Magnetospirillum sp. XM-1: one gene and its partner. The protein of the gene in region 1 interacts with the protein of each later gene in a pairwise test. Links are inferred from orthologs where the notes say so. Each region holds a gene or a part of one and is shown on either strand. Other genes may lie near its edges.

Region 1 (5,346 bases):
TGTCCGAGAAGCGGGCCCAGGCCGTGGCCGACCAGCTGCGCAAGCTGGGCATCGCCGCGCGGGTCGAAGTCGTCGGCCAGGGTGTGGTCAAGGGTGGCAAGAAGGGGTCCAAGGACGCCGCCGCCCGTCGTGTGGAGATCAGCTGGGAGCCGGCTTCTCCGGCCAAGACCTCCGCCGCCTCCCCCGTCCCGTCCGACACCGTCAAGAGCCAGGCTGACCGCCAGGATCTGGGCGCCACCGGCATCGCCGGCGCCGCTCCGGCCACGGGTGCGGCCGAAGCGGTATCCTACGCCGGATTTGCGCCGGCGGCCTCTGGGTCGCCCCTGATCGCGGATTGGGCCGCGACCAATGAGGCGACCGGGCCTCCGGCCACTCTTTCCTAGATATACGCGGCGATCTGAGCCCGCCGGCGGCGAAGCGCCTCCGCGTCCTCTGCCTTGGCCTTGGCCTGAGTGGAAGCGGGTTGCGTCTCGGCGGTCTTGCTGCTTTTCATGATGGTTCCGTCCTTGGGGTGGAAGGCCGATCGCCTTCGAGTCCGGATACTGAGCGTCGATCGTGGCGGCAAACGGGACGGAATCTGGGCATTTTCAAGGCAGCCTTTCCAAAGCGGCCCGATCCCCCTCACATGATTCAATACAGAACCGCGATGATATCTCATCGTGGTTCTGCTAGGCCCAAGGGGCCGCGCGCCTTTTGGCGCGGGAGCCAAGCCGCCACGGGCGGCGCCCGGCGCCTGAGGGCGATGCGGTGAGCGGTATCGATCATCGCATCTTGGCAAGAGAGAGCCAGGAGGGCGTCATGAATCGTCGCTGCACGATCATCGCCGTCGGAATTGGAGAAGGCGCCCGCGACCCGGGATGCGCCAAGGGGCCGGAAATACTGAAAAAATCTGGCGTCTTCGACCGTCTGGCAGCCCGCTCGCCGGGGCTTTGCTGGCAGGAGGTGCCAGTTTCGGCCTCGGCCGCCGCCTCGCCCGCCACGGTGGTTGCCCGGGCCTGCGACGCCCTGGCCCAAGCCGTGGCCGCAGTCAGGAGCGAGGGCCGCTTCCCCATCGTCATCGGCGGCGACCATTCCATCGCCATGGGCACCTGGAGCGGGCTCAGCCGGGCGCTTGCCCCGCCGGGCCGCTTCGATCTCCTGTGGATCGACGCCCACATGGATTGCCACGATCCCTCCACCAGCCCGTCGGGAGCGCTGCACGGCATGCCGTTGGCCTGCCTGTTGGGGCGCTGCCACCCGCAACTGGCCGGCGTGGCCTGCCCCGCCCCGCCGCTCAAGCCCGGCGACGTCACCCTGGTGGGCGTGCGCAGCTTCGAGCGGGAAGAGGATTCCTTCGCCCACCAATCGGGCCTGCGGGTGATCCGCATGGAGGAGGTCACGGCCAAGGGCCTTGCCGCAATCCTGCCCCGGCCCACTGGGCCGTTCGGCATCACGCTCGACCTGGACGCCATCGATCCTGGGGACGCCCCGGCGGTGGGCTCGCCCGTGCCGGGCGGCATTGCGGCCTCCGAACTGCTGGAATCCTTGCGGCCGCTGCTGGCCTCGCCCCATTGCCTCGCGCTGGAAATCGCCGAATACAGCCCGCCCCACGACGTGGCGGACAAGACCGCCATCCTGATGGAAACCATTCTGGCCATGGCGGCGCAACCGGGAGAACCGCCATGACCGCCACCATCGCCCTCGAGGATACATGGTGCGCCCACAACTACCATCCGCTGCCGGTGGTGCTGGTCCGGGGCGAAGGCGCCCTGGTCTGGGACGAGAACGGGCAACGCTACATCGACATGATGGGAGCCTATTCCGCCGTCAGCCATGGCCATAGCCATCCCCGGCTGGTCCGGGCGCTGACCGAGCAGGCGGGCAAGCTGGCGGTGATTTCGCGGGCCTTCCACACCGCGCCGCTGGGCCCCTTCGCCGAGTTGGCCTGCACGTTGACCGGCATGGACCGGGCGCTGCCCATGAACACCGGGGCCGAGGCGGTGGAGACGGCGCTGAAAGCGGCGCGCAAATGGGCCTATACGGTGAAGGGCGTGCCGGAAGGCCAAGCCCGCATCATCGCGGCGAAGGGCAATTTCCACGGCCGGACCATCGCCATCATCGGCATGTCCACGGTGGAGCAGTACCGCGACAGCTTCGGCCCCTTCCCCGGCGGCTTCGACCTGATCCCCTTCGGCGACGCCGACGCCCTGGAAAAGGCCATAACGCGGGACACCGCCGCCTTCCTGGTGGAGCCCATCCAGGGCGAAGGCGGCATCATCGTGCCGCCCGAGGGCTATCTCGCCCGCTGCCGCCAGATCTGCGACCGCCGCCGGGTGCTGCTGATCGCCGACGAGATCCAGACCGGGCTGGGCCGCACCGGCCGCCTGCTGGCCTGCGAGCATGAAGGCGTCAAACCCGACGCGGTGACGCTCGGCAAGGCGCTGGGCGGCGGCATGCTGCCGGTGTCGCTGCTGCTGGGCAAGGCGGAACTGATGGACGTGTTCCGGCCCGGTGACCACGGTTCCACGTTCGGCGGCAATCCCCTAGCCGCGGCGGTGGGGCGGGAAGCCTTGCAGGTGCTGCTGGACGAAGGACTGATCGAGCGCGCCGCCGAGCTTGGGCCCTGGCTGATGGAGCGCCTGCGCGCCCTGGACAGCCCGCTGATCAAGGACATCCGGGGGCGCGGCCTGTTCATCGGCATCGAGTTCGACGCCGACCGCATCCAGGCCCGCGAGGTCTGCGACCGGCTGGCGGCCAGGGGCATCCTCACCAAGGACACCCACCGCAACACCATCCGCTTCGCGCCGCCCCTGGTGATCAGCCGCGAGCTTTTGGACGAGGCCGTGTGGAGCCTGGGCGCGGTGCTGGCGGAGGCTTGATTTCGCGCCATTCCCCTGGCGCCAGCCCATCCAGCGTCCACTCGCCCACCGCCCAGCGGATCAGGCGCAGGGTGGGAAAGCCGATGGCAGCGGTCATGCGGCGGACTTGGCGGTTGCGCCCCTCGCGGATGGTCAGCTCGATCCACGCGGTGGGAATGGCGGCGCGGTAGCGGATGGGCGGATCGCGCGGCCACAGGTTGTCCGGCTCGACCATGGCCCGCGCCTCGGCCGGCAGGGTCGGCCCGTCGTTGAGCACCACGCCCCGGCGCAGCTTGTCCAGATCGGCCTCGGAGGGAATGCCCTCCACCTGCGCCCAGTAGGTCTTGGCCAGCTTGTGCTTGGGCTCGCTGATGCGCGCCGCCAGCGTCCCGGAATCGGTCAGCACCAGCAATCCTTCCGAATCCCGGTCAAGGCGTCCGGCGGCATAGACGCCCGGCACGTCGATGTAATCCTTGAGCGTCGCCCTCCCCCCCTCCCGGTCGGTGAACTGGGTCAGCACGTCATAAGGCTTGTTGAAGACGATCAGCCGAGTCACAACACCCGTTCCACTCTTCCCGAAAGGCCCAGCAATGGCACGAGCGCCGTTTCCGCACAAGAAGCAGCCGCCGAGGCGTCCCGATCCCATCAGCCCGGAAGCCGAGAAGGTGGCGGGGCTGCCGGCGGTCAAAGCGCTGTTCGCCCATGATCCGGGCCGGGTCGAACGGCTGTTCTATGACGAGCGCATGAAGGACGCGGCGGCCGAGATGTGCAAGGCCATGGCGGCGGCGCGCAAGCCCTACCGCCTGGCGCCCACCGAGGAACTGACCAAGATCCTCGGCTCGCCGCTGCACGGCGGCATCATCGCGGTGACCCGGCCGAAGGCCCTCCGCCTCTTCGACCCCGCCGAGGCACATGTGTGGGCCAAGGAGGGCAAGCCGCTGCTGGTTCTGGACGGCGTCGGCAATCCCCACAACCTGGGGGCCATCGCCCGGACCATGGCCTTCTTCGGCCTGGAGCGCCTGGTGATCTCCGACCATCCCGGCCAGGCCGGACCGTCCGAGGCGGCGCTGCGCGTCTCCGAGGGCGGGCTGGAATGGGTGGAGGTGATTCGCACCCGGAATTTCGTTGCGGCCCTGAAACGGCTTAGAGATTCCCACCGCATCGTCGGCACCGCCCTCGGCTCGGGCAAGCCGGTGGCCGAGGTGCTGAACCGTCCGGGCAAGCCGGTGGCGCTGATCCTCGGCAATGAGGAGGACGGCCTTCCTCCCGCCACGCTGGCGGCCTGCGACGACATCGTCACCCTGCCCGGCTCGGGCCGTATCCAGTCGCTCAACGTGGCCGCCACCGCCGCCATCCTGATCCATGAACTGGCGAAGCCGCGCCGTTGATACTACATTACCGTCTTCCCTATATCGGAGAGTTCAATGTCTTCCACCGTCCGCGCCTCCCACATCCTGCTGATGTACAAGGGCTCGTCCCGTTCCCAGGCCACCCGCTCCAAGGACGAGGCCCTGGCCGAGATCAACAACATCAAGGACGAGATCGCCCAGGGCGCTGATTTCGGCCAGATGGCGCGGCAGTATTCCGACTGTCCCTCGGGCGAGGACGGCGGCGATCTGGGCGAGTTCCCCAAGGGCGCCATGGTGCCGGAATTCGAGGTGGCCGCTTTCGCGCTGAAGTCGGGCGAGGTGTCCGATGTGGTGGAGACCCCGTTCGGCTTCCACCTGATCCAGCGTACCGACTGATCCCGTTCATTGCGGTCCCGCGTCGGCCATGGCCCGCGCCCCTAAGACCGCCCCTTCGGGAAAACCGTGGCCTGACAACCGTAAAGGGCTTAGGATTTTCCGAGGATGGGCTATTTCACGGGGAGAAGACATGGCCGACGATGGGAACGATATCAAAGCCGAGAGCGTAACGGTCGCGGTCGCCGCCACGGAGCCCGCCGCACACCCGGCCCGCCCGGCCCGCAAGAAGCCGGCGGCGGCCAAGCCGCTCAGCCCGGCCGCCCAGGCCAGGCATGATCTGGCGGAAATGCGCCACGATCCCGAAGCGGTACGCCACGCCTTCGAGACCGGCGAATATCCCTACAAGAGCCGCCTGGGCCGCGCCGAATACGAGACCAAGAAGGCTGCGCTCCAGGCCGAACTGCTGAAGGTCCAGCTTTGGGCCCGCGACACCGGGCAGAAATTCGTTCTGCTGTTCGAAGGCCGCGACGCCGCCGGCAAGGGCGGCACCATCAAGCGCTTCATGGAGCACCTGAACCCGCGCGCCGCCCGGGTGGTCGCGCTGGAAAAGCCCAGCGAGGTCGAGCGCGGCCAGTGGTTCTTCCAGCGCTATATCCAGCACCTGCCCACCTCGGGCGAAATGGTGTTCTTCGACCGCTCCTGGTACAACCGGGCCGGCGTCGAGCGGGTGATGGGCTTTTGCACCCCGGCCGAATACCTGGAATTCATGCGCCAGACGCCCGAGGTGGAGCGCATGCTGGTCCGTTCCGGCATCAAGCTCTACA
Region 2 (3,913 bases), 1.7 Mb from region 1 along the record:
GAGCGCCTTCTTGACCACGTCGTTGGCCAGGCCCAGCTCGTTGGCCACGGCGATGGCGGCCAGCGAGTTCAGCACGTTGTGCTCGCCGTACATGGGCAGGTGGATGTCGGCGATGGTCCGGGTGGCGCCGGTGACGCGGTCGGTGATGACCACGTCGTAGCGCGCCCCCGTGATGTCCATGGCCAGCTTCTCGACGCGGACCAGGGCCTGGTGGTTGAAGCCGTAGGTCACCAGCTTGCGGTCGGGCACGCGGGCGACCAGGGCCTGGACCTCGGGGTGGTCGATGCACATGGCGGCGAAGCCGTAGAACGGGATGTTCTCGACGAAGGTGCGGAAGGCCTCGTGCAGCCTGTCCACCGTGCCGTAATGGTCCATGTGCTCGGGATCGATGTTGGTCACCACCACGGCGGTGGACGGCAGCTTGATGAAGGAGCCGTCGCTCTCGTCGGCCTCGACCACCATCCACTCGCTGGCGCCGAGGCGGGCATTGGTGCCGTAGGCGTTGATGATGCCGCCGTTGATCACCGTGGGGTCCAGCCGGGCGGCGTCGAGCAAGGCGGCGATCAGCGAGGTGGTGGTGGTCTTGCCGTGGGTGCCGCCGATGGCGATGGCGGATTTGAGGCGCATCAGCTCGGCCAGCATCTCGGCGCGGCGCACCACGGGGACCAGCTTGGCGCGGGCGGCCTGGACCTCGGGGTTGTCGGCCTTGACCGCCGACGACACCACCACCACGCGGGCGTCGCCCAGGGCCTCGGCCGCGTGGCCGATATGGACGCGGATGCCCATCTTGCGCAGGCGCTCGACGTTGTAGTTGTCGGCGATGTCGGTGCCCTGCACCGAATAGCCCAGGTTGTGCAGGATCTCGGCGATGCCCGACATGCCGATGCCGCCGATGCCGACGAAGTGGATGGTGCCGATGTTCAGCGACATGGTGCGCATGGGTCAGGCTCCACTCTCATTGGGGATCAGCCCGACCACCAGGTCGGCCAGGGCTTGCGCCGCATTGGGGCGGCCGGAATTGCGGGCGCATTGCGCGGTACGCACCAGGGTTTCCGGCTGGGTGAACAGGGATTCCAGGCGCGACGCCAGGGTGTCGGCGGTGAAGGAATCCTGCTGCATCAGCCAGGCCCCGCCCGAATCCTCGGCGGCATGGGCGTTGGCGGTCTGGTGGTCGTCGATGGCGAAGGGATAGGGCACCAGGATGGCCGGACGGCCCAGGGTGGTCAGCTCGGCCACGGTGGAGGCCCCGGCCCTTGCGATGACCAGATGGGCGCGGGCCAGACGCTCGGGCACGTCGGCGAAGAAGCTTTCCAGGGTGGCGTCGATGCCGGTGCCGCCATAGGCCCGGCGCACGCCGTCCAAGTCCTCGGGGCGGCATTGCTGGGCGATGCGGATGCGCCCGCGCAAGGATTCGGGCAGGCGGGACAGGGCGGCGGGCACCACCTCGGACAGGATGCGCGCCCCCTGGCTGCCGCCCAGCACCAGCAGCTCGATGGGCCCGGTGGCGCCGATCTCGGGATAGGCGGCCTCGCGGCTGGCCAGGATGGCGGCGCGCACCGGCATGCCGGTGTGGACCAGCTTGGGAACCAGCTTGGCATCCACGTGGCTGACCTCGGCGAACGAGGTGGCGATGCGGCGCACGCGGGCGGCCAGCAGCCGGTTGGCGCGGCCCAGCACGGCGTTCTGCTCGTGGATGGCGGTGGGAATGCCGGCCAGCGACGCGGCCGCCATGCCCGGCACCGAGGCGTAGCCGCCGAAGCCGATCACGGCGGCCGGGCGGATGCGCTTCAGGATGGAACGGGCCTGGATGATGCCGATGCCCAGCTCCAGGGCGGAACGCAGCGCCGACAGCTTGCCGCGCCCGGCGATGCCGCCGGCCGAGATGCGGAAGGTTTCGAGCTTGCCCAGCGTGCCGCCATAGGCCGCGCCGCGCTTGTCGGTGATCAGCGCCAGCCGGTAGCCGCGATCCAGCAGCACGCTGGCCAGGGCTTCCGCCGGGAAGACGTGGCCGCCGGTGCCGCCGGCGGCAAGGGCGATGAGGGGCTTGTTGGCGCTCATGCCTCCATGCCCTCCCTGCCGTAGCGGGTCCGGGTCAGCGCCAGCACCATGCCCATGCCGAGCGCCAGGGCCACCATGGACGAGCCGCCATAGGAGATGAACGGCAGCGTCATGCCCTTGGCCGGCATCATGCGCAGCGTGGACGCCATGTTGACGATGGCCTGCAGCCCGAACTGGACCAAGAGGCCGGCGGTGGCCAGCACCACGAACAGGTTGTCGTCCTTGTGGATGCGGGCGAAGCCGCGCAGCACGATGAAGCCGAACAGCATCACCACGAACAGGCACAGCACCACGCCGAACTCCTCGCCGCCCACCGCCAGGATGAAGTCGGTGTGGGCGTCGGGCAGAACCAGCTTGACCCGGCCCTCGCCGGGGCCGCGGCCGAACAATCCGCCGTTCTTGAAGGCGTTGAGCGCCGTGGTGACCTGATAGGCGCCGCTGCCCGAGGGGTCGAGGAACTTATCGAAGCGGGCCTGGACGTGGGGGAAGATGTAATAGGCGCCGACGATGCCGATGGGTGCGGCCAGTCCCATGCCGATCACCAGGATCAGCGGCAGGCCGGCCAGGAAGAACTGGGTGCCCCAGATGGCGGTCAGGATGGCGGTCTGGCCCACGTCGGGCTGGGTGACCAGCAATCCGGCCACCACGACGAACAGGGCGGTGGCGATCACCCTGCCGGGGAAGGCGGGATCCAGGCGGGCCGAGGCGAACATCCAGGCCGAGACCACGGCGAACATGGGCTTGACGAATTCGGAGGGCTGGATCGAGATGCCGGCGATGTTGAGCCAGCGCTTGGCGCCCTTGATCTCGCCGCCCAGCACCGGCACCAGCGCCAGCAGGACGATGGAGCCCAACAGGCCGATCACCGCCATGCGCCGCACCTGCTTCGGGCTCAACAGCGATACGCCCAGCATGATGACGATGGCCGGCGCCAGGAAGACGAACTGGCGGCGCACGAAGTGGAAGCTTTGCGCCCCGATGCGCTCGGCCACCGCCGGGCTGGCGGCCATGGTGAGGATGGCGCCCACGGCGACCAGCAGGAACAGCGCCGCGATGGTCCAGCGGTCGACGGTCCACCACCAGCGGCCCAGGACGGAGGTATCGGTGCGCCCGAAGGTGACGCTCATGCATCCCCCCCTTCGGTGAAGGCCTGGACCAGCTCGCGGAAGGTGTCGCCCCGGTGCTCGAACGACTTGAACTGGTCCCACGAGGCGCAGGCCGGCGACAGCAGCACCACCGCGCCGTCGATGGAATCGGACACCGCGAGGTTGCGGGCGGCGGCCACGGCGTTCTCCAGCGTGCCGCAGCGGGTGAAGCGGACCTTGCCCTCCAGGGTGGCGGCGAAGGTTTCGGTGGCCTCGCCGATCAGGAAGGCGTGCTCGACGCGGCCGAAATGCTTCTCCAGCGAGGCGATGCCGCCTTCCTTGGCCTGGCCGCCGAGAATCCAATAGACGTGGTCGTAGCAGACCAGGGCCTTTTCCACCGCGTCGGCGTTGGTGGCCTTGGAATCGTTGATCCAGTTGATGCCGTGGTCGCTGCCCACCAGTTCCTGGCGGTGGCCGAGGCCGGGATAGGTGGCCAGCGCGGCGGCGATCTGCTTAGGCGAAAGGCCTTCGGCGCGGGCGGCGGCAAACACGGCGCAGGCGTTCTGCCAGTTGTGGCGGCCGGGCAGACTTTCGATGTCCTTCAGGTCGCAGACCGGCTTGCCATGCTCGTGTAGCACGCCGTCGGGGGCGGAGTAGCCCTCGGGCAGCACCTGCTCCACCGAGACCTTCAGCACCCGGGTTCCTAAGCGGGACAACTCGGCGGCGATGGAACGGCAGGGGCCGTCGTCCACGCCGATCACGGCGGCGCC

The links. The genes of interacting proteins can lie anywhere in the genome.
Region 2: the proteins of XM1_RS14575 (region 1) and murG interact in binary tests that used the Escherichia coli proteins (3 or more experiments, as listed by UniProt). The link is inferred for Magnetospirillum sp. XM-1 from one-to-one orthologs.

Annotation. Positions count from the first base shown.
Region 1 is NZ_LN997848.1:3,149,394-3,154,739, reverse strand. What follows is about bases 2,384-5,326. They hold XM1_RS14575 (RNA methyltransferase), read left to right. Parts: upstream 2,384-3,427; coding sequence 3,428-4,225; downstream 4,226-5,326. Other genes in these bases: ppk2 (polyphosphate kinase 2), read left to right, coding at 4,713-5,326; XM1_RS14570 (peptidylprolyl isomerase), read left to right, coding at 4,262-4,582; XM1_RS14580 (pseudouridine synthase), read right to left, coding at 2,797-3,393; rocD (ornithine--oxo-acid transaminase), read left to right, coding at 2,384-2,858. In the rest of the region: XM1_RS14595 (OmpA family protein), read left to right, coding at 1-383; XM1_RS14590 (arginase), read left to right, coding at 799-1,665; more of rocD, read left to right, coding at 1,662-2,383; more of ppk2, read left to right, coding at 5,327-5,346.
Region 2 is NZ_LN997848.1:1,478,962-1,482,874, forward strand. What follows is about bases 1-3,000. They hold murG (undecaprenyldiphospho-muramoylpentapeptide beta-N-acetylglucosaminyltransferase), read right to left. Parts: upstream 2,059-3,000; coding sequence 943-2,058; downstream 1-942. Other genes in these bases: murC (UDP-N-acetylmuramate--L-alanine ligase), read right to left, coding at 1-939; ftsW (putative lipid II flippase FtsW), read right to left, coding at 2,055-3,000. Also shown: more of ftsW, read right to left, coding at 3,001-3,185; murD (UDP-N-acetylmuramoyl-L-alanine--D-glutamate ligase), read right to left, coding at 3,182-3,913. UniProt on the Escherichia coli protein: Cell wall formation. Catalyzes the transfer of a GlcNAc subunit on undecaprenyl-pyrophosphoryl-MurNAc-pentapeptide (lipid intermediate I) to form undecaprenyl-pyrophosphoryl-MurNAc-(pentapeptide)GlcNAc (lipid intermediate II).